2 linked regions of the Flexistipes sp. genome follow. The protein of the gene in region 1 binds, or shares a complex with, the protein of each later gene. Links are inferred from orthologs where the notes say so. Each region holds a gene or a part of one and is shown on either strand. Other genes may lie near its edges.

Region 1 (6,110 bases):
AAAGCCTTTGCATATCCACCGTTAAGTGTGCTCTTCAGTTTAAACGCAAGTCCTATAAAATTGCCAAACGAAACAGCCCAGCCTGCTGCAAGGCTTAACGCAAAAGTACCGCTGTAGAAAATCTTGAATACTGTATACAAAATCACAAAAAAAATCAATGAGATTATTACGATTTTTTTAATTCTCATCGTCTTTATCGTTTTTATCATATATATCCGTCTTCTTTAAGAAATAAAAAACATTTTTAAAACCTGCTATTATTCCCAAAATCATAAAAATAAGTGTCAGCCAGGGTTTGGTACCAAAATATTTATCGAGATACACACCCATAAGGGTTCCCACAACAATGGCAAGCACCATGGAAATACCTATGGTACTTGCGTTAAGCCATTGTCTGGAATTTTTATCAAACTTTCCTTTACTCATCAATATCCCTTTCTCAGCGTTATCTTGAAGCAAGCCCGTAAGCATTATCTATATCTATCGTAAAAGCAACACCTGTACCTGGCTCATCGAAATTGATAATTTTATCCAGCCCGCTCATAAAATCTTCCAGAAGCTCATTCTCCACTGTGGTAAAAACAACCTTATTGGATGCCTTACTGCCAACCATGAGCTCTTTAAAAGCAGCAAATATAGGAATATCATATGTAAGAATCTTGCCCATACCTACCGAATCCATTACTGTACCGCCCTTCACATCTTTTTCCACGAAGTATTCAATAACCTCCTCCAAAAGATCGGTTTTGTTCAGCACAATAAGGACTAGCTTCATCTTAATCTTCTATAAATCTTTAAGCGCATTGTAATGTGCTTTAATAGTGTACTCAATATCTTCATCAGAATGTTTATCGGATACAAAAGTAGCCTCAAATTGACTGGGAGCTATCGTAATCCCCTGTTTCAACATCCCGTGGAAAAACTTCGCAAACTTATCCGTATCGCTGGATGTAGCCTCTTTAAAACTGGTGACTTCACCTTCTTTGAAAAACAAACAACCCATAGACTCTATAGTATTGAAAGCATAATTCACATTGAGTTTTCTGCAATTATCACGCATTCCCTGCCAAAGTTTTTCCGATTTCTCAGCTAAGTTTTTATGAAATCCGGGAGCGCAGACTTTATCAAGAGTAGCCAGACCTGCAGCCATAGCCAATGGATTTCCGCTCAGCGTCCCGGCCTGAGTAACTGGTCCGGTGGGAGAAACCATCTCCATAATTTCCTTCTTGCCGCCATAGGCACCAACAGGAAGACCTCCTCCTATAATTTTACCCATCGTTGTAAGGTCAGCATCAACACCAAAATATTCACCTGCCCCGCCGGGAGCAAGTCTGAAGCCTGTTATTACTTCATCAAAAATAAGCAGGATACCTTCATTTTTACAAAATTCTTCCAAATCTTTCAAAAAACCGTCTTTTGGCAGTACAACACCCATATTGCCGGCCACTGGCTCCACAATAACTGCAGCAACTTCCCCTTTATTTTCTTTCACCAGCTTTTTAACTGAATCGAGATTATTATACTCAGCCACCAATGTATTTTTTGCATAATCATCCGGAACACCAGGGCTGCTGGGCTGACCGAAAGTCAGTGCCGCACTGCCGGCTTTAACAAGCAGACCGTCTGAATGACCGTGATAACATCCTTCAAATTTTATTATTTTATCCTTTTCGGTATATGCCCTTGCCACTCTGATTGCCGACATTACTGCTTCAGTGCCTGAGTTCACCATGCGGACCATATCCATAGACGGAACATTTTCCACAACTTTTTTTGCAAGTTTCAGCTCCAGCTCAGTGGGGGCACCAAAACTCGTACCATTTTTGGCAGCATTGACCACGGCATTAACCACATCCTCGTCTGCATGGCCTAAAATCAAAGGACCCCATGAGCAGATATAGTCAAGGTATTCTTTATCATTGATATCATACACTTTAGAACCATGAGCTCTTTTGATAAAAACCGGATCTCCACCAACAGAACCAAAAGCCCTTACCGGACTGTTTACACCGCCCGGTATATATTTTTTGGATTCTTCAAAAAGATTCATACTTCCCCCTTTTCTAATTTTTCCAGCTCATCATACTTATAAATTAATTCTTCTTCAAGAGAATCTATATTTTTATTCACCTCGGCCAGACGTTCCCATTCCGTTTCCAGTTCGTTTCTTTCCGAATAAAGCTCTTCCAGCTGATCTTCTATCTCCAGGATCATCTCTTTAGCCTGATCCACTTTAAAATTGTTAACCCGTTTCTTTTTAACACTAATATTTTTACTCTCTCGTTTTTTCTTATCATTAACAGACTGATACTGCAAAGAATACTTTTCAATAATATTATCAATACTGCCATAATCCTCAAAAATGCCTGTATCTTTAAATACTATATATTTATCTGCGATACCTTCCAGAAAGTATCTGTCATGGGAAACAAGCAAAACTGCACCGGAAAACCTCAACAGTGCTTCCTTCAGAGCTTTTACACCCTCAATGTCCAGATGGTTGGTAGGCTCATCAAGTATAAGAAAGTTGGCACCTTTTAAAACAAGTTTAATAAAACAAACCCTGGTTTTCTCACCACCGCTGAGTACTTCGATTTTTTTATTCATATCTTCACTTTCAAGCCCAAGTCTTGCAGCTGTACTCAGCACGTCATTCACATCAAGCTCAGTGCTCATATTCAGAAGCTCTTCCATGACAGTGTGATCCGAATTCAAATTTTCAAAATTCTGATCCAGATACCCAACCTGCACCCTGCTGCCCAGAGAAAAATCACCGGATAACCCTTTCATACGCCCCGCAATCACTTTCAGAAAAGTCGATTTTCCTGTGCCATTAGAACCTATAAGAGCAGTTTTTTCTCCTTTGTATAATTTAAAGGAAATGTTTTCTTTTATAATATCGCTTCCATAACCTATCCCAAGCTTAGTAACATCAAGGACCGTTGCATTTTCCTCTCTGTTTTTGCCTATATCAAAAGATGATGTATTGTTTTTTTCGGGTGTAAATAGACTCTTTTCCTGATTTTCTAAATCATCTAGCATTTTTTCTCTCATTGTTACCTGCTTGGATTTAATACCTGCCCTGTATTTCCTGATAAACTCTTCAAGCTCTTTTTTCCTGTCATCAATTAAACGTTTCTGCTTTCTTCCCTTTTCAATCTCTATATTCAAATGCTTTTCAAATTCTTCATAATTCAAGTTAAAACTCATCAGATTTTTATCAGCCAAATAGAGAACACCTGTTGCTGTATTTCTGATAAATCTTCTGTCATGACTCACAAAAATAACTGTTTTGTCCGTATTCTTAATAAAATTTTCCAGCCAGATAATCATACCGATATCAAGATGGTTCGTAGGCTCGTCCAACAGCAGAATATCGCCTCTGCCGGCTAATACTCTTGCAAGTTTCCCCCTTATCTTTTCCCCGCCGGATAATTCGCCGAAATCTCTCTCCCACTCAGATTCTGCAAAACCGAGACCTTTAAGTACTGTCCTTATTTTTGCTTTATATTCATATCCGCCTTCCTTTTCATACTTCAGCATTAATGAATCCAGCTCATCAGGTGTCAGATGCTTCTGCATCTCTGTTTCCATCTTTAATAAGTCTCTGTAATCTTCAGTCATAAACTCAAACAGTGTCCCTTTAAAACAGGTTTCCTGGCTGATCGAAGCGATTTTTGATGACTTGGCCAGAATAATATCACCGGAATCTGCCGGAATGTCCCCGGAAATAATCTTCAAAAGGGTGGATTTGCCACTGCCGTTTTGTCCGATAAGTGCAACCTTCTCACCTTTGTTAACAGAAAACGAAACATCACGGAAAACAGGATCGGCAGCGTAGCTTTTATTAATATACTTAACATTTAGTACATTCACACATCATCCCCGATAATATATCTGTTCAAGGACGGTCTTTTTGCTGACATATTCCAAAGCTGAAATTCTGACATAGGCTTCTTTCAATGATGAAGCCTGGGCAAATACACCATGTTCCTTCACAACCACAAGACAGCTTTTTTCGGCGGCAGACGCCACATTCTCAGCCAGCTGCATACTGCCGCTTCTGCCTTCAACAACCGGTATGTTCTCCAGGAAAGGCAACACTTCGGAAAGCTGAAATGAAAGTTGTGATTCATGCTTTGAAAGAATAACTGTATATAAGCTGTGGGTGTGTATTACGCTTTTAAAAGATGTTCTTTCATATATCTTACGATGAACACACAATTCAGATGAAGCACTTTTTTCAGCAGGAAATTCCTTTTTAATATTAAGCTGCAAAATATCATTTTGTCCCAGATCGTCAAGCATAGCTCCTGATGCAGTAATATACAGCAGATCACCCTGCAAAAAAGAAATATTACCGAAGAATGAGGTTGTCATCCCCTCTTCTACACATTTTTTGCCATAAAAAACAAACTGATCTTCTATTCTCATAACAAACCTCTATAATTTAACAATCTTATCAGCATGAACAGTTTGCCTGACCCTGTTTGTGGTATAAAGAATGCTTTTACCATTTCCGGCGTAAACTTTCATTTTATCAGCGATAAAATTAATACTCCTGCGGTCAAGAGATGTAAAAGGCTCGTCGATAAAAACCAGTGTATGCGAAACAAACAGCGACATGAGAAACATCAGTCTTTTTTGCCCCTCACTTAAAAGCATAGGAGAAACTGTACTTTTACCTGTCAGCCCCAGATTTTGCAAAACCTCATCAGCCAATCCTCTGTCTGAAGTTAAGCTTATGATTTCTTTCTCAACTGTTGAATGATATATAAGGTGTTCCGGAAACTGCAGACAGGCACCTATTTCATTATTATCAACAAACTTTCTAATTTCCCCTCTGTCAGGTTGTATGAGCCCCAATAATGTTTTTAGCAACACTGTTTTTCCGGAACCATTGCATCCGTAAACACATGTAATACTGCCTTTTAAAAGCTCAAAAGAAATATCATGAAATATTGTTTTCCCATCCGCAGACAAGCTCAGCTGATCAGCATAAAAATACATCTATCTCTCACAGATTAATTATCACTTCAGCTACATCATCCAGAATATTTTCATGTGTAGCAATAACAAATCCCTTTTTACCGGATTTCTCCACTATTGTTTCATAGACATTCATCATTTCATTATCATCAAGCATCTCAAAGGGCTCATCTATTATAACAATATCCTTATTGCTTTCAACTGCAATCAAAACGGATAGTTTTTTAAGCTGACCGCCTGATAATTCATCAATATCCATATTATTGTAGCTGTCAAACTTATCAGAGTTCAATCCTGCTATTTTAATCTCATCCTGGACGTTTCCCATTACAAAATTAAATTCGGGGTTGGCATGAACAAAATATTTAGTACTTTCTACATCTTTATATTTAAGCGAGACCATGCCGGAATCGGGTTCAAAGATATCTGCAATTAATTTCAAAAGTGTGGTTTTGCCTGTGCCCACCATTCCTTTGATAAGACAGACTCCACTAAAAGCGCCGGTGAAATTGATATCCTTCAAAATTATTTCATTGTTTCTTGAAAAATTCAGATTTTTTGCTTCTAAAAAAAAAGGGGGGCTTTTAACCCCCCTTTTCATATCTGATTTATTCATATATGCTTATTCACTTTTTTCTGCAGTTTCCTCATTTTCCGAAGATTGCCCGGGTGTACTGATATCCTCTACAAATTCTATTATTGCAGAATTAGCGTTATCACCTTCCCTGTATCCAGTTTTCAGTATCCTGGTGTATCCACCCGGTCTGTTTTTGAATTTAGGTGATATTTCATCGAAAATCCTGTGAACCGCTTTTTTATCGGGGAGTCGTCTTAAAGCGAGTCTCCTGGCGGAAACATCACCTTTTTTGCCAAGTGTGATCAAGGGCTCAACAAACTGTCTGAGAGTCTTCGCTCTGTCTACAGTTGTTTCTATTCTTCCATGTTCCACTAAAGATTTAGCCATGTTTCTCAACATAGCATATCTATGTGGTGTTGATTTACCTAACTTTTTTCCGGATATTCTGTGACGCATTTATTCCTCTCCCTCAGATTCATTTTTCTCAGTATAACCGATACTCTCCAAATCCATTCCTAAGCTCAGTCCCAGCTCACTCAAAACT
Region 2 (17,642 bases), on another replicon or contig:
CTTACAGGTGAGCGGGATACAATGGCTGACACGCTTGTCCATTTGCACAAGGACAATTTATCCTTTCCGTTGCCGCACCCTCTTTACGTAAAGATTCATTATTCCCATCCTCCCCTTTTAAAAAGGATAGAACATTTATCAACGAAAGCGTGAGATACCGTAATACGTTAAGCGTGATGGGTGAATGGTTATACGTTTTGGTTTATAGTAGGAAGTCCGGAGAAACAGTTGAATTTTTGTTTTCAAGCGGGCAGTAAATAAATTAAATGCCCGCCCAAGATGTATATTTTAAAACTTGCAAATAAATATGAGCATTATCTACCGGAGCTTTTTAAGCTTTCAAGAAGCTCAAGTGTTTTGTTAACGGAATCTTCCCTTTTAACAGAAATTAGCTCTTTGTCTTTCCGGATAAATATTTCTATATTCCCCTCTTTGAGAGTCTTTTTGCCGACATTTATTCTCAAAGGGTATCCGATTAGATCGGCATCGTTGAATTTTACTCCCGCACGCTCGTCTCTGTCGTCAATGACAACATCCACACCTTTTTTCAGAAGCTTGAGATAAATTGTTTCTGCCACATTGACTACATTTTCATCGTTTGTATTAACAGGCACAACAACAACCTCAAACGGCGCAAGCTGGGGAGGCCAAATGATACCTGCATCATCGTGGTTCTGCTCAATAGCCGCGGCTGCAGTTCTGCCTATCCCAATCCCGTAGCAGCCCATAATCATATGTTTCTGCTTTCCATCTTTATCAAGATATGTGGCGTTCATACTTTCTGAGTATTTTGTTCCCAACTTGAAAATATGTCCCACTTCTATTCCTTTTGTTATTACATAAGTACCTTTACCGCATTTAGGGCATTCATCTCCGGGTTCGGCTGTACGGAAATCTCCGAATTGTTTTACTGTGAAATCCTCACCAATATTTACATTTTTCAGATGAACATCTTTTGCATTGCCGCCCACTACAAAGTTTTTTATATATTTTACGGCATTATCGGCATAAATGGGCAAAGGAAGGTTTACAGGGCCTGAAAATCCCATGGCACCGCCTGTGATTTCCTCTATTTCTTTTTCGCTTGCAAAATCCACATTAACAACATCCAGATAGTTTTTTAATTTTACCAGGTTGGCTTCATGATCACCCCTGACCATAAGAGCGACGAAATCTTCAGCAGTTTTCAGTATAAGGGTCTTTACAATTTTGCTGATATTTACACCAAGAAAATTTGCTACCTCCTCCACTGTCTTTTGTCCGGGGGTTTCCACCTGTTGGGAGGGCAATATTTTTTCATCATCTTTAGCGTAGTTGTCTGCAGTGACGGCTTTCTCCATATTTGCAGAATAATCACAACTATTGCAGCTTATCACAAAGTCTTCACCGGTATCGGCAAGCACCATAAATTCATGAGAAAATGATCCTCCAATCGCTCCGGAGTCAGCTTCGACGACTTTGTACTTAAGGTTACAGGCCTCAAAAATTTTACAATACGCAGCGTGCATCTGCTTATAACTTTTTTCGGCAGCCTCATCGTTTATGTCAAAAGAATATGCATCCTTCATTATAAACTCTCTGCCCCTCATAAGGCCGAAACGGGGGCGTACCTCGTCTCTGAATTTTGTTTGTATTTGGTAGAGGTTTAGAGGCAGCTGTTTGTAACTTTTGACACTGTTTCTTACAATATCAGTAATAACTTCCTCATGAGTGGGACCGATGCAGAAGTCCCTGCCATGCCGGTCCTTTATGCGTAAAAGCTCCTTGCCGTAATCCGCCCATCTTCCGCTCTCTCTCCAGAGATCTGCAGAACACACAGCAGGCATCAGCAATTCAACAGCTCCATATTCGTTCATGTATTTTCTCACAATCTGTTCCACTTTTTGAATAACTTTCAACCCTAACGGAAGGTATGAGTATATGCCCGCTGCTGATTTTCTTATCATGCCGGCTCTGAGCATAAGTTTGTGACTTACCACTTCGGCTTCAGCGGGTGTCTCTCTCAGTGTAGGTGTAAAATAGTTTGATAGTCTCATCAGTGTGACTCCGCTTTTTGGCAGATAATAACAGTGCTATGTGATTGATGCAAGAAATTTTAGCCGGTGTTGTTATTTTAGCAATTATGGACTATCTTTTTGTGAAAATACATTATGTGAGAGGAGTAAGATGCATATACCCGAATATTCTTATCCGCTGTACAGACCTCCCAGTGAGGCTAAATCTTTAATATTTCAAATTACAGAAGGGTGCTCGTACAATAAGTGCACCTTTTGCGGAATGTATGTGGATAAAAAATTTCGCATAAAGCCTTTTGAGGAATTTAAATATGAAGTTGACGGAATTCCTGAGTATACAAAAAAGCATATAAAACGCATTTTTCTGGCTGACGGAGATGCTGCTATATATCCGTCCGAAGGTTTGTTAAAAATTCTGGATTATCTGCATGAAAAATTTCCAAACCTGGAAAGTATCCGATCGTATGCAGGTCCGCAGGCTCTTCTGGAAAAAAGTTATTATGACTGGCGTGTAATTTTCAGCAGAAAGCTGGATATGTTGTATTTCGGGCTTGAGAGCGGAAATAATGAAGTTCTCAAAATTATGAACAAAGGTATGGATGCGGATGAAGTAAAAGAAAGAATAAAAGGCCTGCAGGAGATCGGCTTCAATTTTTCTGTAATGGTTATTCTGGGTGCAGGGGGTGTCAAATACACCAGCAGTCATGCGGTGGATTCCGCACGCTGGATCAGTGAAGTAAATCCTAAATACTTAAGTCTGCTCACCCTGTTTCTGCGCAGGGGCAAAAACTATTTTCAATATATTGACACCCCCCGGTTCCGGCATTTGATTGATGAGGCAGCTGAATTTATAGAAAATATCAGAGGTGAGGGAATAATTTTCAGATCGAATCATGTATCAAACCTGTTTTCACTGAAAGGTACTTTGGATAGGGATAAAGACAGGTTACTGGGATACCTTAACGACGTGAGGAGGCATTGTTACAAGAAAGGGGTTTTGGAAAGTTATCCGGATTTTTACCAGGAAAATATATAAAAAACTAAATTGGTATAAATATAAAAACATAAATGATTTGCAGTGTTAAAAGCGGTTATTACGGCAGATTTATTTGACTTAATATTACCAACAGCTTATACTTAATAATATTAATAGCTTACTGCGGGCGAAGGATGAACAATTCGGAAAATTCCAAATATCATGAAAAAGAATACACGCTTAAAGAAATTTTTGATGCCATCCCTCTGCCTTTGTTTTATAAGGATAACGAAGGCCGTTATTTGGGTGTAAACAAGGCTTTTGGAGAATTTTTCGGGCAACCACCAGAAGAACTGGAAGGAAAAACAGTTTTTGACATAGGCCGTGAAGATTTCGCCCGTATTTATTATGAAAAAGACAGTGAATTGTTTAATAATCCGGGAACCCAGCTTTATCAATCCAAATTGAAAGATAATGCAGGCAATGTACACGATGTGATATTTAATAAAGCTACATTTAAAAACAGGAAAGGTGAAATTACAGGAATTGTAGGAATTGTTCAGGATATTACTGAAAGGAAGAAAGCGGAAAGAGAAGTTAATGAGAAACAGCGTCAACTGGAAACCCTTATGTCCAATCTTCCGGGAATGGTCTACAGATGTCTCAATGATTTTGCATGGAGTATGATTTTTGTCAGCGGAGGCAGCTCTAATCTTACAGGTTATAGCCCTGTCGAACTTGAGGAAAATAAAGTGGTCTCATATGGTAACATTATCCATCCCGAAGACCGGGATTCTATATGGGAAGAGGTTCAGCGCTCTATAAAGGAAAATGATAATTTTATAACGAAGTATAGGATAATAACAAAAGGCGGCCAAATCAAATGGGTGTGGGAGCAGGGGGTGCTTGTTGGCCGGAACACAGAAGGCATTGATGTTCTTGAAGGCTATATCACCGATATAACCGAATCCAAAAAATATGAAGATGAGATATATACGTACAAAATCTTTATGGAGGATGCCCCTGATGCTGTTTTTTGGACGCGTAAAGACGGCAGGTTTGCATATGCTAATAAAACTGCGGCCGACAGGTTAGGCTATCCCCGGGATAAATTACAGGAAATGACAATTTTTGATATTGATACGGAACTTGATGAAAAAACGTGGAAAAGTATATGGGAGGAAGTCGATAACAACAGAAATGTGACTATCGAAAGGAGGCACCGAAAAAGCGACGGTACTTTTATGCCTGTGGAAGTTTCCGTGAGAAGTATAGAGTATGCGGGAGAAGTGCTTCATGGAAGTTTTGTCAGAGATATTACCCAAAGGAAAAAAGAGGAAGAAGAACGGCGGATTTTGAACGAACAGCTTAATCAGAGCAGCAAACTTGAAGCTATTGGGCGCCTTGCAGGGGGCATTGCTCATGACTTTAACAATATGCTTAGTGTTATAATGAATTATGCGGAGCTGGGAGTGCTGCAGACAGATAACTCAGATAAGTTTCATGAATATTTTGATGAAATAGGCAAAGCCGCACGCAGTTCGGCGGAAATTACAAACCAGCTGCTCAGTTTTTCCAGAAAGCAGAGTGGTTCTCCCAGAGTTCTTAATTATAATGATACCTTAAAAAATATAATAAATATGCTGAATAAAGTCGTTGGGGAAAATATCCGGCTTGAGTGGCGTAGTGAGCAAGATCTTTGGTATGTTAAAATTGATCCTTCACAGATAAGCCAGATACTGACAAATCTCTGTGTAAATGCGCGTGATGCTATAGGTGAAAATGGAAAAATCGTAATTGAAACCTGTAACGCTCATGTGGACGAGAATTATTGTAACACAAACATGAACTGTAAGCCGGGTGATTATGTAATGCTGTCTGTCAGTGATAACGGAAGCGGCATGAGTAAAGAGATTCAGGAAAAAATTTTCGAACCGTTTTTCACCACCAAAAAAAATGGTGAAGGGACGGGAATAGGTATGGCTACTGTTTACGGTGTAGTTAAGCAGAACGGTGGATTTATAAATATTTACTCCGAACCGGGACATGGTACGACATTTAAAGTTTACCTTCCGAGACAAAAAGAAGAAGATACCCCCATGGATGTAAAGGCAGGAACGGCAGAAGGAAAAGGGGAAAGAATTATGTTTGTTGAAGATGAACCGTCCGTTCTTGCTGTCAGCAGTAAAATGCTGGAAAAGATGAATTATGATGTGATAACTACAATTTCAGCATCTGAAGCTATGGAGAAAGCAAAACAATACCTTAACAGAAATAAAAGTATAGATTTGCTGATTACTGATGTTGTAATGCCTGAAATGAACGGGAAGGAACTGTCATCAAAGCTGTCGAAAATTCATCCGGGGATGAAAACGTTGTTTATATCCGGATACCCCAAAAGTTACATTACCGATAAGGAAATTTCCGAAAATCAGATTTATTTTCTTCAAAAACCTTTTACTGTAGAACTTTTATCGAACAAGGTAAATGAAGTCTTAAATGACGGCAACGAATAGTTTCAGCTAATTTCAGACGAGTACAGCGAGCCAGAAGATGTAAGTAAACAGGGAGAAAACGGTTGATAAAATTATTCCTCCGCTTGCAACATCGGGATCACCGTCCATTGAAGAAGCAAGTACGTAGTTCACCGTGGCAGCAGGTGATGAGAGCATAATAATCAGAACCTGCCCTGTCAGGGAAATTGATTCTGAAAAAGTACTGATTATAAGAAAAGCTGTAAACGGCATTACAAGCAGTTTTATAAGAAGGGTATTGGCAATTAAAAGTTTATTTCCCCTTATCATTTCACGTTTCATAGTAGCTCCGATACACAGCAGAGCCAAGGGAAGCGTAACTCCGGTTAAAAGACTGAGACTTTTATCTATAAAGTAATAAAACTCTATTTTTGCCAGAGAAAAAACTATCCCCAAAATACAGCCGATTGCCAGGGGGTTTAAAAGTGTATTTTTAATAAAGGTCCACATCCGGACTTTTTTGGAAGAATTCAGTGACAGGGAAATTATGGAAAGAAGATTTACCAAAGGTACGATAAATGCCATGAGAAGGCTCGCAATCATCAATCCTTCATCGCCGAAAGCGTAATAACTTACGGGGAGTCCCATATATGCATAATTTGCCCGGAAATTGTTCATGGCAAACGTCCCCAGCTGCTTTTTGCCGACATGAAAAATTCTGCCCACTATAAAACTCAGCAGAAAAATACTGAAAACCGTTACGCACATTACCAGAAAAATATTTAAATTGAACGAAGTGTATATCTCGGCCTGGGCAATTTTGTAAAAAAGAAGCGCAGGAAGTAAAACAAAAAAAATCAGCCGGTTTGAGGCATTGATGAAATCGGGTTTAATAAGATTGAAGAGGGACAGAATTTTTCCCAGTGCCAAAACAATAAATATCGGTGAAACAATAGAAAGTAAATGCAGCATAACATTGTGCCCTTTATAAATAGTTAATATACAGAAGATATCTTACTACTCTATAAAATAAAAGCAAAAAATTTCATACCATTAAAAGAGTGAGATAGTTAAGTAGTGAGAAAGGGAGATGGAGAAGTAGTAATTTGTTGAGTGTCAGGAGGCTTACTTAGCGCTTCTCATCCTCCAACACAGTTTTTACATATGCAAATAATTTGGAGGGCGTCAAAAACATAGGACGTTGCAATTTATATTATTTGTTGGTATTTTATGTTACATATATTTATCAGTCTAAAAACTGGTGCAAAATGTTCGGCGAAAATTTGTATCAGAGCATAAACTTAGTAAGGAGTTTTGATGAGTTCCGGTGATCCGCAATTTCCTTTAGGGCCTGACGAAGATAAAACAGCGAGGAATGAAATATTCTCCAAAGAGAGGCTTGAAGAAGATTTGAATATAACCCGCCCGGCGCCGGACGGACAGACGATCAGGCCGAAGATTCTGGATGAATATGTGGGACAGACTAAAATCAAGGAAAATCTCAGGGTTTTTCTGGAGGCCACAAAAAACAGAAATGAAAGCCTGGATCATTGTCTTTTTTACGGTCCGCCCGGTCTTGGTAAAACCACTCTGGCTTCAATAATAGCCAACGAGCTTGGAGTAAATATTAAGGCGACAAGCGGACCTGTTATAGAAAAACCCGGAGATTTAGCCGCTGTTCTGACAAATTTGTCAGAAGGTGATGTGCTCTTCATCGATGAAATTCACAGGCTGCATTCCAGTGTAGAGGAGATTCTTTATCCCGCGATGGAAGACTTCCAGCTTGATATAATTATCGGTCAGGGGCCTGCTGCCAGAACTATCAAGATAGATCTTGAAAATTTTACACTTATCGGAGCTACTACCCGTATGGGGCTTCTCACTTCCCCACTTAGAGACAGGTTTGGTATGATTTTCAGACTGGAATTTTATCAGGATGATGAGTTGAAGGAAATAATTAAGCGGGCATCGAAAATTATGGAGATAGATGTAGAAGAAGATGCGGCAGCTGAAATAGCCAGAAGGTGCCGGGGGACTCCGAGGGTGGCCCACCGTCTTTTAAGAAGGATAAGGGACTTTGCCGATGTTTATAATAACGGGATTATTGAAAAAGGAATAGCAAAGCATGGTCTTGACAGGCTGGAGATAGACGTAATAGGGCTGGATACATCCGACAGAAGGTACCTTAAGTCAATAATAGAGAAGTACGAAGGCGGGCCGGTGGGCGTTGATACAATTGCTGCCACATTGTCGGAAGAGAAGGATACCATAGAAGATGTTATCGAGCCTTTTCTTATTTACTGCGGCTTTATTAAGAAGACTCCCAGAGGCAGAGTTGCTGCCATCAAAGCCTACGAGCATCTTAATATTAAGAGACGGGAAAAACAGATTACAGTTGACGATCTGCTGAATGATACGGAATATAATAACGGAGAACAGGAATAGCAGCTGATGGCAAAAGTAAAAACTAATTATGTTTGTAATCAATGCGGATATATTACTCCGAAATGGTCTGGCAGGTGCCCCGAATGCGGCAGCTGGGGCAGTTTTGAAGAAAAATTTCCTGAAAAATCTTCTGAGTCAGCAAGGAGTAAAAAAGAGCCGGATATAAAAAAACTGAAGGATGTTGGCGGTATTGAGGTCAGCAGGTTTAAAACCGGTCTTGTGGAGCTTGACCAGGTGCTCGGAGGAGGGTGTGTAAAAGGGTCTGTAGTGCTGGTGGGAGGTGAACCCGGAGTTGGTAAGTCAACGATTATGCTTCAGGTAACATCGGTCTTTTCGTCAGGAAATATGGATGTACTATACGTTTCCTCGGAAGAGTCACGCTCCCAGATAAAGTTAAGGGCGGACAGGCTGCATTTAAAAGACTTAGATTTTGATATAATAAGTACCAATGATTTTGATGAAGTAGAAGCAGCTATCAGCAGCCATGATTATAATTTCCTTGTGCTGGACTCCGTACAGACTATTGCATCGGATGACTTAAAATCGCCTGCCGGTACAGTGAGTCAGGTGAAATATATTACTTATAATCTTGTAGAATTTGCAAAATCTACCGGTTTGACAGTTTTTATTGTTGGGCAGGTGACTAAAGAGGGGGCTATTGCTGGTCCGAAGATTCTTGAACATCTGGTTGATACCGTTCTTTATTTCGAGGGTGATTATTCCAAAGGTGTGCGCATATTAAGAGCTGTGAAAAACCGGTTTGGCTCAACAAATGAGGTGGGGCTTTTTGAAATGCGTAATGAAGGGCTGGTTGAAATCAGCGGGTTTGACTTTTTGGAAAATACCGACAACAGTGCCGGTAAAATAATGACATGTGTAATGGAGGGAACCAGAGCGTTTCTCATAGAAATTCAGGCTTTGGTCAGCAGCACATACTTTAACTTTCCCAAAAGAAATGCCAACGGTTTTGATTTAAACAGACTCCAGATGCTTTTGGCAATTGTGGAAAAAAGATGCGGAATCAACTTGTCGGGTGCAGATGTTTTTCTTAACGTTGCCGGAGGTCTGAAGGTAAACGAAACCTCCGCCGATCTGGCAATCTGTGCTTGTCTTATATCATCTTTTAAAGATACTCTTCCGCCCGAAAGTTCACTTTTTATAGGAGAGGTTGGCTTGACAGGGGAAGTCAGGCTGCCTGGCAACATTGACAGCAGATTAAAAGAAGCTGCAAAATTCGGCATCAAGACGGTTTTTATGCCCTCAGGCGATACCAAAAAGCAGGATATTAGCAAAAATGACAAAATAACCGGTGGTTTGGAAATAATAAATATTAATTATGTGAATGAAATTATAGAATATATATAGTGCTAAAACGGAGGTAATTATGGATTTAAAAGGTAAAAAGGCATTGATTTTCGGCGTTGCGAATCAAAAATCGATTGCTTACTCGATAGCAAAAAAGCTTAAAGAGCATGGGGTTGAGCTGGGATTTACCTATGCCGGTGAACAGCTGCAGAGAAGGGTTGAACCACTTTCTGAAGAGTTAGGAGGAGCATTTTGCGTAAAATGTGATGTTACTGATGATGCAGATATAGAAAAGACTTTCAAAACAGTCTCTGATAAATTCGGACATATCGATATTCTTGTTCATGCTGTGGCTTATGCTCCGGCCGATGATCTGAAGGGAAGATTCGTGGATACAAGCAGGGAAGGATTCAAAACTGCCATGGAAATAAGCGTCTTTTCTTTGGTTAATTTGGCAAAGCATGCTGAGCCTTTTATGAGTGAAGGCTCCACTATTATTACAATGACCTACTACGGCTCAGAGAAAGTTGTGAAAAATTACAATGTAATGGGAGTTGCAAAAGCTGCTTTGGAATCATCTGTAAGATATCTGGCTAATGAGCTTGGAGAAAAAGGAATAAGGGTAAATGCTATTTCAGCCGGTCCGATAAAAACACTTGCTGCAAGTGGTATTTCCGGCTTTAAAACAATTCTTGCCTGTATTGAGGAAAAATCGCCATTAAGAAGAAATATAACCGGGGATGATGTGGCGAATACTTCCCTTTATTTGTGCAGTGAGTTGTCCAGCGGAGTTACAGGTGAGGTAATATATGTTGACAGTGGATATAATATACTGGGGATATAAACTTAAAAGATTATTCAGCTTTTAGTTCGTATTTAAAAGACTCCGCCAGGATGGGCGGAGTCTTAAAGTTTGTCTGAAAAAGGTACTTTTTAAAAATTTATCTTATTGCAACTTTGTGCAGAATTACTTTGTTACCTTGTGATATTTCTTTTCTGCTGTCTATTATTTGAGCAGTTGAAGTATTTTTGCCGGAATGAATAATCTGTATCGTTGCTATTTTCACGTTCCTGATGTACCCGTCTTCTTCAATCTTTTGAACCACATTCAGAACATCGCCCTCTTTTACATTGTCTTCATAGCCAAGGTTAATGATACACCTGTACCCCTCTCCGGATATACGCATATTATTGGTCATAAAAAGTATAGAGCCTGTTATGTCTGAGTTTACAACTTTGTAGCCGGATGGTTCCGGAAATGAAAAATCCCTGTACCTGTCTGCCAGAAATGTTTTTTCTATCGGCTCAAAAGCATCCGTTATCTTCACAACCGAAGTTTTGTCCTCCACTTTGGTAACTGTGCCTACTCCGGCGGTTTTGTATATTATGCCGTAAGGTGTTTCCTGCTCAACGCTGTATATAGTAAGTTTATCTCCGGTGTTGATATCCCCCCGCCCGGCATTGATACGCACAATGTTGTTAGTTGCCACAAATGTTCTTTCCAGTTCGTTTGCAAGAAGTTCAAAAGACGGTCTTTCCGCCATTATAAGCTCAAGGTTATCTATATTTTGAAAGTCAACGCTGTAGTAAGAGAGCTTGGACTCATAGGCTTTACTCTTTTTGGAAACATTGTCTAAACCGTAGCTGTCCGAAGTAAGTTTTATTAATGAAGTATTATCAGCCAGATGATAGCTTTTTCCGCCGAAGAGGATGGGGATTACAAGTTTGTCTTCCGGAAATATAAGATCGGGATCATTAATATAGGTATTATACTTCCAGATAATTGGCCACTGGAAATTATTGTCGTAAAATTCCCCTGCAATATCCCACAAAGTATCGCCCTTTTCTATAATATACTTTTGCTGAGCAGAGGCTGCAGTAAAGGTGAAAAATATGCACATCAATAAAATTATTCTAAACATACTTTACTCCCACTTTGCCAAAAATTCCTTTGCTCTTGCAGCTACGCCGGAAGCCGGGAATTTTTGGGTAAGTTCTTTAAGTATTTTGACAGCTTCATTCCTGTTGCCAAGTTCATTATAAGCCAGCCCCATTTTAAGATAGCCGGCAGGAACTTTATTGCCGTCAGGGTATTCCCTGATCATTTGTTTAATATTCTCGATAGCCTTGTTGTAATTGTTTTGAGAGTAATAAGTTTCAGCTATCCAGTATTTTGCGTTGTCCGAAAGGCTGTCTTTGGGGTATAATGAAAGAAATTCATTAAATTTCTGCCTGCTTTCGTAATATTTACCTGATTTGAAAAGTTCATAGGCATAGCTGTACAGACTGCCTTTATCTGAAAATTTGTCTTCAATAATAACTATTTGATTGTCAGTCTGCTCAGCGGATTCATTTTTCGCATTCTGTGTTTGATTGTCTTCAGACATAATTTTATTATCTCCGGACTGCACAACAGGTTTCGATGTTTCCAAACGCTCTTTTGTCATCGAAATTTCATTAGTCAGATAGGTGACATCATTGTTAATATCTGAGATTGCCTGGGAATTTGTGTTTATTTTTGTTTTATTTACAGTGATTTTTCTGTCAAGCTCATCATTTTCCATTTTAAGATTGGCTATTGATTTTTGCAGATCCACTATTTCCTGATTCATAGCACTGATACTATTATTAAGAGCCTGGTTTTTAGGCGCACATGAAACAAAAACAATTAAAATTGGCAGAACTATCAAGATACGTTTCATAAATTTATCCCTCCAACATTTTTTTTACATTTTAAACGGATATTCAGAATAGTTTGTAAACAGATAAATCCTGACTGAAGAAGATTTTTTTCCGTTATCATCATAAATCCTTAAATAAATTTTTACCACACAATTATTGCAAATTCAATCCTGTGAGAAAGTTTCATAATATATTATATCGATTATGGTAAAAATTTACAATAAATTATGAAAATTTCTATAAATAAGGGTTAAATTATGTTATAAATTAATACTGCTAAACAGCAAAGGTAAAGGAGGATTTTATGATAAGCAAAAAAATGGAGCAGGCGCTTAATAAACAGCTGAATAATGAGTTTTTCTCGGCATATCTGTATCTTGCTATGTCAGCCTGGAGCGAAAACAGAGGACTTAAAGGCTTTGCCAACTGGTTTTATGTGCAGTACCAGGAGGAAAATTTCCACGCAATGAAATTCTATACTTACCTTCTTGACCAGGGTGCTGAAGTTGATCTGTTGAAGATTGATAAGCCGGAAACCAAATTTTCTTCATCTCTTGAAGTTTTTGAGAAAACACTTGAACACGAGCAGTTTATTACAAAAAGTATTTACGAGCTTGTGGATTTAGCACTCAGTGAGAAAGATCATGCTACAAACGCATTTTTACAGTGGTTCATCACTGAGCAGGTGGAAGAGGAAGCATCTGTCAATGAGATAATCGACAACTTAAAACTTGTGGACGGTCAGGGTAACGGTATTTTTATGATAGACAAAGAGCTTGGTACCAGGACATTTACTCAGGCTGATGCCGGACAGTAAAAACTGAATTTTATTTTAGGGTGTGGGGCACAACCTTATTGTGCCCCTTTGTTATATGTTTGAATGAACAATTCTTTACGGTTCTTTCGTTTCAGATTCAAGCTTGTCCAGCTTTAACTTTAATTCTTTCATTTTGCCGTTCAGCTTAAGAATATATCCGAAGATGGCAGCCCAAATTACCATGTATGCACTAAATAAAAACCAAAAATTCTTCATATTTCCCCCTTGTTTGAAGCGATTTTTTCATATCTGCGAAACATATGTTTTACTATCACGGTCTTGACCATCATCATTATGTACAGCAGTGTAAAAGCAAAAATGGATACAAAAAGAGCTGTAAGCATTTCAGGGGCAAGACCACCGCCGCCTTTCTGGAGTACATTCGGATGAATTGTTCTCCACCATCTTATTGAAAAGAATACTATGGGAACATCGATAAATCCAATAATGCCGAGAGCAGCTGAAAATTTTGCTCTTTTATCTTCTTCATCCAAAAATTTTCGCAGCATCAAGTAGCCCACATAGATAAACCACAGAATTAACGTTGTCGTTAATCGGGGGTCCCATGTCCACCATGTTCCCCAAATAGGTTTCGCCCATATCGGACCTGTAATCAAGACTATGGTACAGAAGATAATTCCGATTTCTGCAGAACCGGAGGCAATGTCATCAAAGATGTATCTATTTGTAAAAAGCACAAAAAAGCTGCAGATAAATGTTACAAAGAAGGCAAAAAAGCTTATCCAGGCAGATGCGACGTGAAAGTAAAAAATCTTCTGAATCGGGCCCATAACATTCTCAACCGGTGCGTAGATAAAGGCAAAATAAAGCCCCAGAGCAACGGCCAGAAAAGTCAGAGCATCAATTAGAGCATTTAGTTTCATACACTACTCCTCTACTATGTAATCGAAAATTGCAAAAATAACAGCGGTAAAAATTACGTCAAACGCTCCGATCAGTTTCAGCCATTTATAAGATTCGGCTACATCTTCTCCCAGTATATATATATTCATACACTGAATTCCGGCAAGTATGATTGGTATCATAAGGGGCAAAAGCAGCAAAGGGAGCATTATTTCCCGGGTTTTTGTTTTTACCGAGATTAATGAAAAAAGTGTCCCCAAAACCGCGAAACCGTATGTGCCAAGTGCAAGCACTACAATACTCATCAGGGAGTTGGCAAAGATATTAATATTATAAAAGACCATAAAAATGGGCACTGTAATTATTTCCATAATTATGAGAAAGAGAAAATTGGAAAACACTTTACCGAAAAAAACGGCACTTCTGTCAACCGGCGCTAAAAGAAGTGCATTCAGATTGCCGCCGGTGATTTCGTTCAGCATTGATTTATTGAGCCCCAGTACGCCTGAAAATATTATTGCCATCCACAGGATACCGCCAACAAGATTGTCTTTGTATGCGGCCCCCGGTTCAAAGATAAAGCTGAAAACGATAACCACAAGAAGTGAAAAGAGAAGCATGGAGACCACCACTTCCTTTGATTTCAATTCCAGTAGCAGGTCTTTTTCAACAATATTAAAAACAGTCTTGAGATAGTTTTTCATAAATAAACCTACGACACCTTGGCTAAATATATGTCTTCAAACTCGTATTCGGGGATATTTACCTTATCATCAAAAAATACGATTTTTCCCCTTTTCATAATGGCAACTTTGGAAGCTAAGTCGTAGCCTCGGTTAAGATTGTGAGTTACCATAATGATTGTCTTGCTGTGATTAAACTGTTCTTTGAGTATATTTGAAAGTATGTAAGATGCATGTTGATCAAGGCCGGTATAGGGCTCATCCAGGAGAATGATTTCAGGATCATGCAGAAGACTTCTCGCTATAGAGAGCCTTTGTAGCATTCCTCTTGAAAAATTTCTGACATAATCGCTCTTTCTGTCTGACAGTTCCACTTTATTCAGAATATCATCAATTTTCTTGTCTACTTCCTTTAGTCCGTATAGCTTACCGTAAAATTTCAGATTAGCCTCGGCAGACAGGTTTTCATACAGAAAAGGCTGATGTGAAATGACTCCGAAATTTCTTCTGAAATCGTTGGGCAGATCACCAAGCTTTATTCCGTCAAAAAAAATCTGACCTGAACTCGGCCTTGTCTGCGATGACAGAACCTTAAGGAGTGTGGATTTTCCTGCCCCGTTGGGACCGAATATAGAGAGAAATTCACCTCTGTCCAAATAAAAGGAGACCTTTTTTAAGGCCTCCAGATATCCGTATCTTTTAGTAATCTCATCAAGCTTAATTAGTTTTGATGTCACTATCTTTCCTTTTGTAGCTGATTGTGTACAGTCCGCCTGTAACCATCAGGGCGCAACCTATCCAAATCCATACTATAAACGGTTCATAGATAGCCTGTATGCCGATCACATTATCAGGTTTTGAATAAGAAGCAAGTATCAAATATAAATCACCTCCTGCTTTGGTGTAAATTGCAACCTCTGCAAAGGGCTGTTCGTTGTTTTTATAAAAACGTCTTTCCGGCGTCATTGTAACCTTGTAGCTCCCGTTCTTTTTTACATCCACAGGTGCATAAACGGAGACGTAATTCTTTCTCTCCTGCACTTTAAGATTTCCCACAAAGAGTTCAAAATCAGGTGTGATCCCTGTTAAAATTTCTGCTTTCCCGGCAGGCAGCGAATTTTTAAGTGATTGGTGCATATCAATTGTATTTCCCGGAGAAACCACTTTGTCTATTTTAACATTATAAAATGAAGAAGCTATAACCCCGTAAGCCATAATCATAACGCCAAGATGAATAATTAATCCTCCGTAAAATCTTCTGTTTCTGAAAATTATTCCTGCACCATTTTTTCTCATGCCGTTAAAAAACTGCAGAAGGATGGTAAACAGTGAGAACGAAGCAAAAGCGAAGAGTACAAGGGGGATAATTTTTGTATATCCGTATGCGTAAATTCCTGCGGTGGCCAGTACCATGAAAATAAGTGACGGCCAAAGTGCCTTTATGCTGGATTTGAGTCCGTTACGGCCGTATGGAACCAACGGGCAAATGCCGCTGAGTACGAGAATAGCCATAAAAAAAGGAATTGATACCTTGTTGTAATACGGTATGCCCACGCTGAGTTTTGAGCCGGCCAATTGAGAGAAAATCGGCAGGGTCGTACCAAAAAACACTACTGCCATAAGACCTACAAAAAGCCAGTTTGTGACAAAGAAGAGCCCTTCTTTGGAGGAAATGGTAAATTCACCTTCGTCTTTGATTTCATCTTTGCTTTTGAAAAGAAAATAGAGAAAAGCTCCGGTTGTTATAACGATAAACCATAGAAAAAAGCTTCCCAAAGAAGATTTGCCGAAACTGTGAACGGAATCGATGACACCGCTTCTTGTGAGAAAAGTACCGAAAATGCACAGCTCGAATGTCACCAGAATCAAAGCATATGTCCAGATTTTTAACTTATGTTTTCTTTCCAGCATTACAGCGGAATGCAGAAACGCTGTTGCAGTAAACCAGGGAAGCAGGGACGCGTTTTCCACAGGATCCCATGCCCAGTATCCGCCCCAGCCGAGCTCCACATAAGCCCACTGACCGCCAAGAACAATACCGATTGTAAGAAAAATCCAGGTTATTAACGACCATTTTCTTGTATCTTTTACCCAAAACCCCGTCCTGTCAGCTGTTAGAAAAGAAGCGACAGCATGACCCAACGGTATTGTGAATCCCACGAAACCAAGATAAAGGGTGGGAGGATGGTACAGCATCCCGGGATTCTGCAACAATGGATTCATGCCCATTCCGTCATTGGGGAAGAAATTGAGTTCTTTAAACGGATTGACTAGAAACGTGGTTAAAAGATAGAAAAAGGTTGAAGTTATTATCATGGTAAGCAGTACAGAGCTTTTGTACTTCAGAGAATAGTTTCGTATGCGGTAGAGTTCTATAACTGCGAATACACTGACGAGCCAACCCCAGAAAAAAAGGGATCCGGCCTGACCTGCCCACCATGCACTTATTTTGTAAATCATGGGCAGTGCCCTGTCAGTATATTGGGCCACATATTCCATTTTGAAATAGCCGGTGGCGAGGGCATATATCAGGACAAGGGTGGCAGCTGAAATCAGCCCGGCCTGAACAAGGAGAAGGCTGTTCGCCGTTTTCCCGTATAATTCGGAATTTTTATTAATACTTATTATGTAACAGATTATTCCTCCAATGCCGGCAAATAATCCTGCCAATTGCAATAAAAAACCAATACTACCCACATTTCACCTCTCTATTGTTTTCATAGTAGATAGCAGAATTTTTTTAAAGTTCAAGAAATTTAAAATGTGTATAAATATCCGTATATATTGATAACATTTAAGATGTCCGGCTGAGCAGAAAAAGTTCTTCTGAACTAAACAATTCCTTGTTTATCTTTTATTGCAGAAATTTGTGAAATAAGAAGCACGTTGACTGCAGGGTGTGTTTAATGATAGATTTGTATACAGGTGTAATAAGGATAATTTTATGAAAAAAATCTCAATAATCCTATTTGTCGTAGTAATGACTTCGGTCACAACTTTTGCAGGTGAGAAAAATATGCTTAAAAATAACGGAATGTTTATAACAAATAAACTTGAGCAGAGTGATATTATTTCTCTGAATGTTTTCATTAAAGGCGGCTTATTTGCAGAAAGTGAAGCCGATAACGGTATAGGAACTCTCTTTTCAGACGTATGGCTGAAAAGCGGAGATCTTATGAGTAAAGTGGAGTTTTACGGGGGCAATATAGATGCCGGTGTAGCCAGCGACTACTTTGAGTTTCAGATATCCATGCTTAAGGATGATTTTATTAAGATTTTGCCGTGCCTGAAAAAACTCTTTAATGATCCGGATTTCAGCAACGAAATTTTTGAAAGGGAAAAGGGATTGTTGATAAAAGAGATAAAAAGTATGAAAGACAG

Evidence for each region.
Region 2: the proteins of UMU13_RS04000 (region 1) and ccsA are in contact, whole or in part, in a solved structure (PDB 8CE8), measured with the Escherichia coli proteins. The link is inferred for Flexistipes sp. from one-to-one orthologs.

Annotation. Positions count from the first base shown.
Region 1 is NZ_JAXKVW010000003.1:193,515-199,624, reverse strand. Bases 3,228-6,110 are described here. They hold UMU13_RS04000 (ABC transporter ATP-binding protein), read right to left. Parts: upstream 5,011-6,110; coding sequence 4,444-5,010; downstream 3,228-4,443. Other genes in these bases: UMU13_RS03985 (DNA-directed RNA polymerase subunit alpha), read right to left, coding at 6,023-6,110; rplQ (50S ribosomal protein L17), read right to left, coding at 5,612-6,022; UMU13_RS03995 (ATP-binding cassette domain-containing protein), read right to left, coding at 5,018-5,605; UMU13_RS04005 (class II aldolase/adducin family protein), read right to left, coding at 3,880-4,434; abc-f (ribosomal protection-like ABC-F family protein), read right to left, coding at 3,228-3,876. Also shown: UMU13_RS04030 (ATP synthase subunit I), read right to left, coding at 1-209; UMU13_RS04025 (AtpZ/AtpI family protein), read right to left, coding at 178-426; UMU13_RS04020 (hypothetical protein), read right to left, coding at 446-775; hemL (glutamate-1-semialdehyde 2,1-aminomutase), read right to left, coding at 785-2,050; more of abc-f, read right to left, coding at 2,047-3,227. UniProt on the Escherichia coli protein: Part of the ABC transporter complex CcmAB involved in the biogenesis of c-type cytochromes; once thought to export heme, this seems not to be the case, but its exact role is uncertain. Responsible for energy coupling to the transport system.
Region 2 is NZ_JAXKVW010000001.1:152,965-170,606, reverse strand. Bases 11,763-14,751 are described here. They hold ccsA (cytochrome c biogenesis protein CcsA), read right to left. Parts: upstream 13,599-14,751; coding sequence 12,927-13,598; downstream 11,763-12,926. Other genes in these bases: UMU13_RS00670 (ABC transporter ATP-binding protein), read right to left, coding at 14,291-14,751; UMU13_RS00675 (heme exporter protein CcmB), read right to left, coding at 13,602-14,282; UMU13_RS00685 (CcmD family protein), read right to left, coding at 12,790-12,930; UMU13_RS00690 (ferritin), read left to right, coding at 12,202-12,714; ybgF (tol-pal system protein YbgF), read right to left, coding at 11,763-11,917. Outside these bases: UMU13_RS00740 (M48 family metallopeptidase), read left to right, coding at 1-153; UMU13_RS00735 (proline--tRNA ligase), read right to left, coding at 315-2,036; UMU13_RS00730 (radical SAM protein), read left to right, coding at 2,167-3,051; UMU13_RS00725 (PAS domain-containing hybrid sensor histidine kinase/response regulator), read left to right, coding at 3,186-5,507; UMU13_RS00720 (AEC family transporter), read right to left, coding at 5,520-6,437; Holliday junction branch migration DNA helicase RuvB, read left to right, coding at 6,783-7,910; DNA repair protein RadA, read left to right, coding at 7,917-9,275; UMU13_RS00705 (enoyl-ACP reductase FabI), read left to right, coding at 9,295-10,059; UMU13_RS00700 (LysM peptidoglycan-binding domain-containing protein), read right to left, coding at 10,157-11,137; more of ybgF, read right to left, coding at 11,141-11,762; more of UMU13_RS00670, read right to left, coding at 14,752-14,998; UMU13_RS00665 (heme lyase CcmF/NrfE family subunit), read right to left, coding at 14,979-16,958; UMU13_RS00660 (M16 family metallopeptidase), read left to right, coding at 17,206-17,642. UniProt on the Escherichia coli protein: Required for the export of heme to the periplasm for the biogenesis of c-type cytochromes.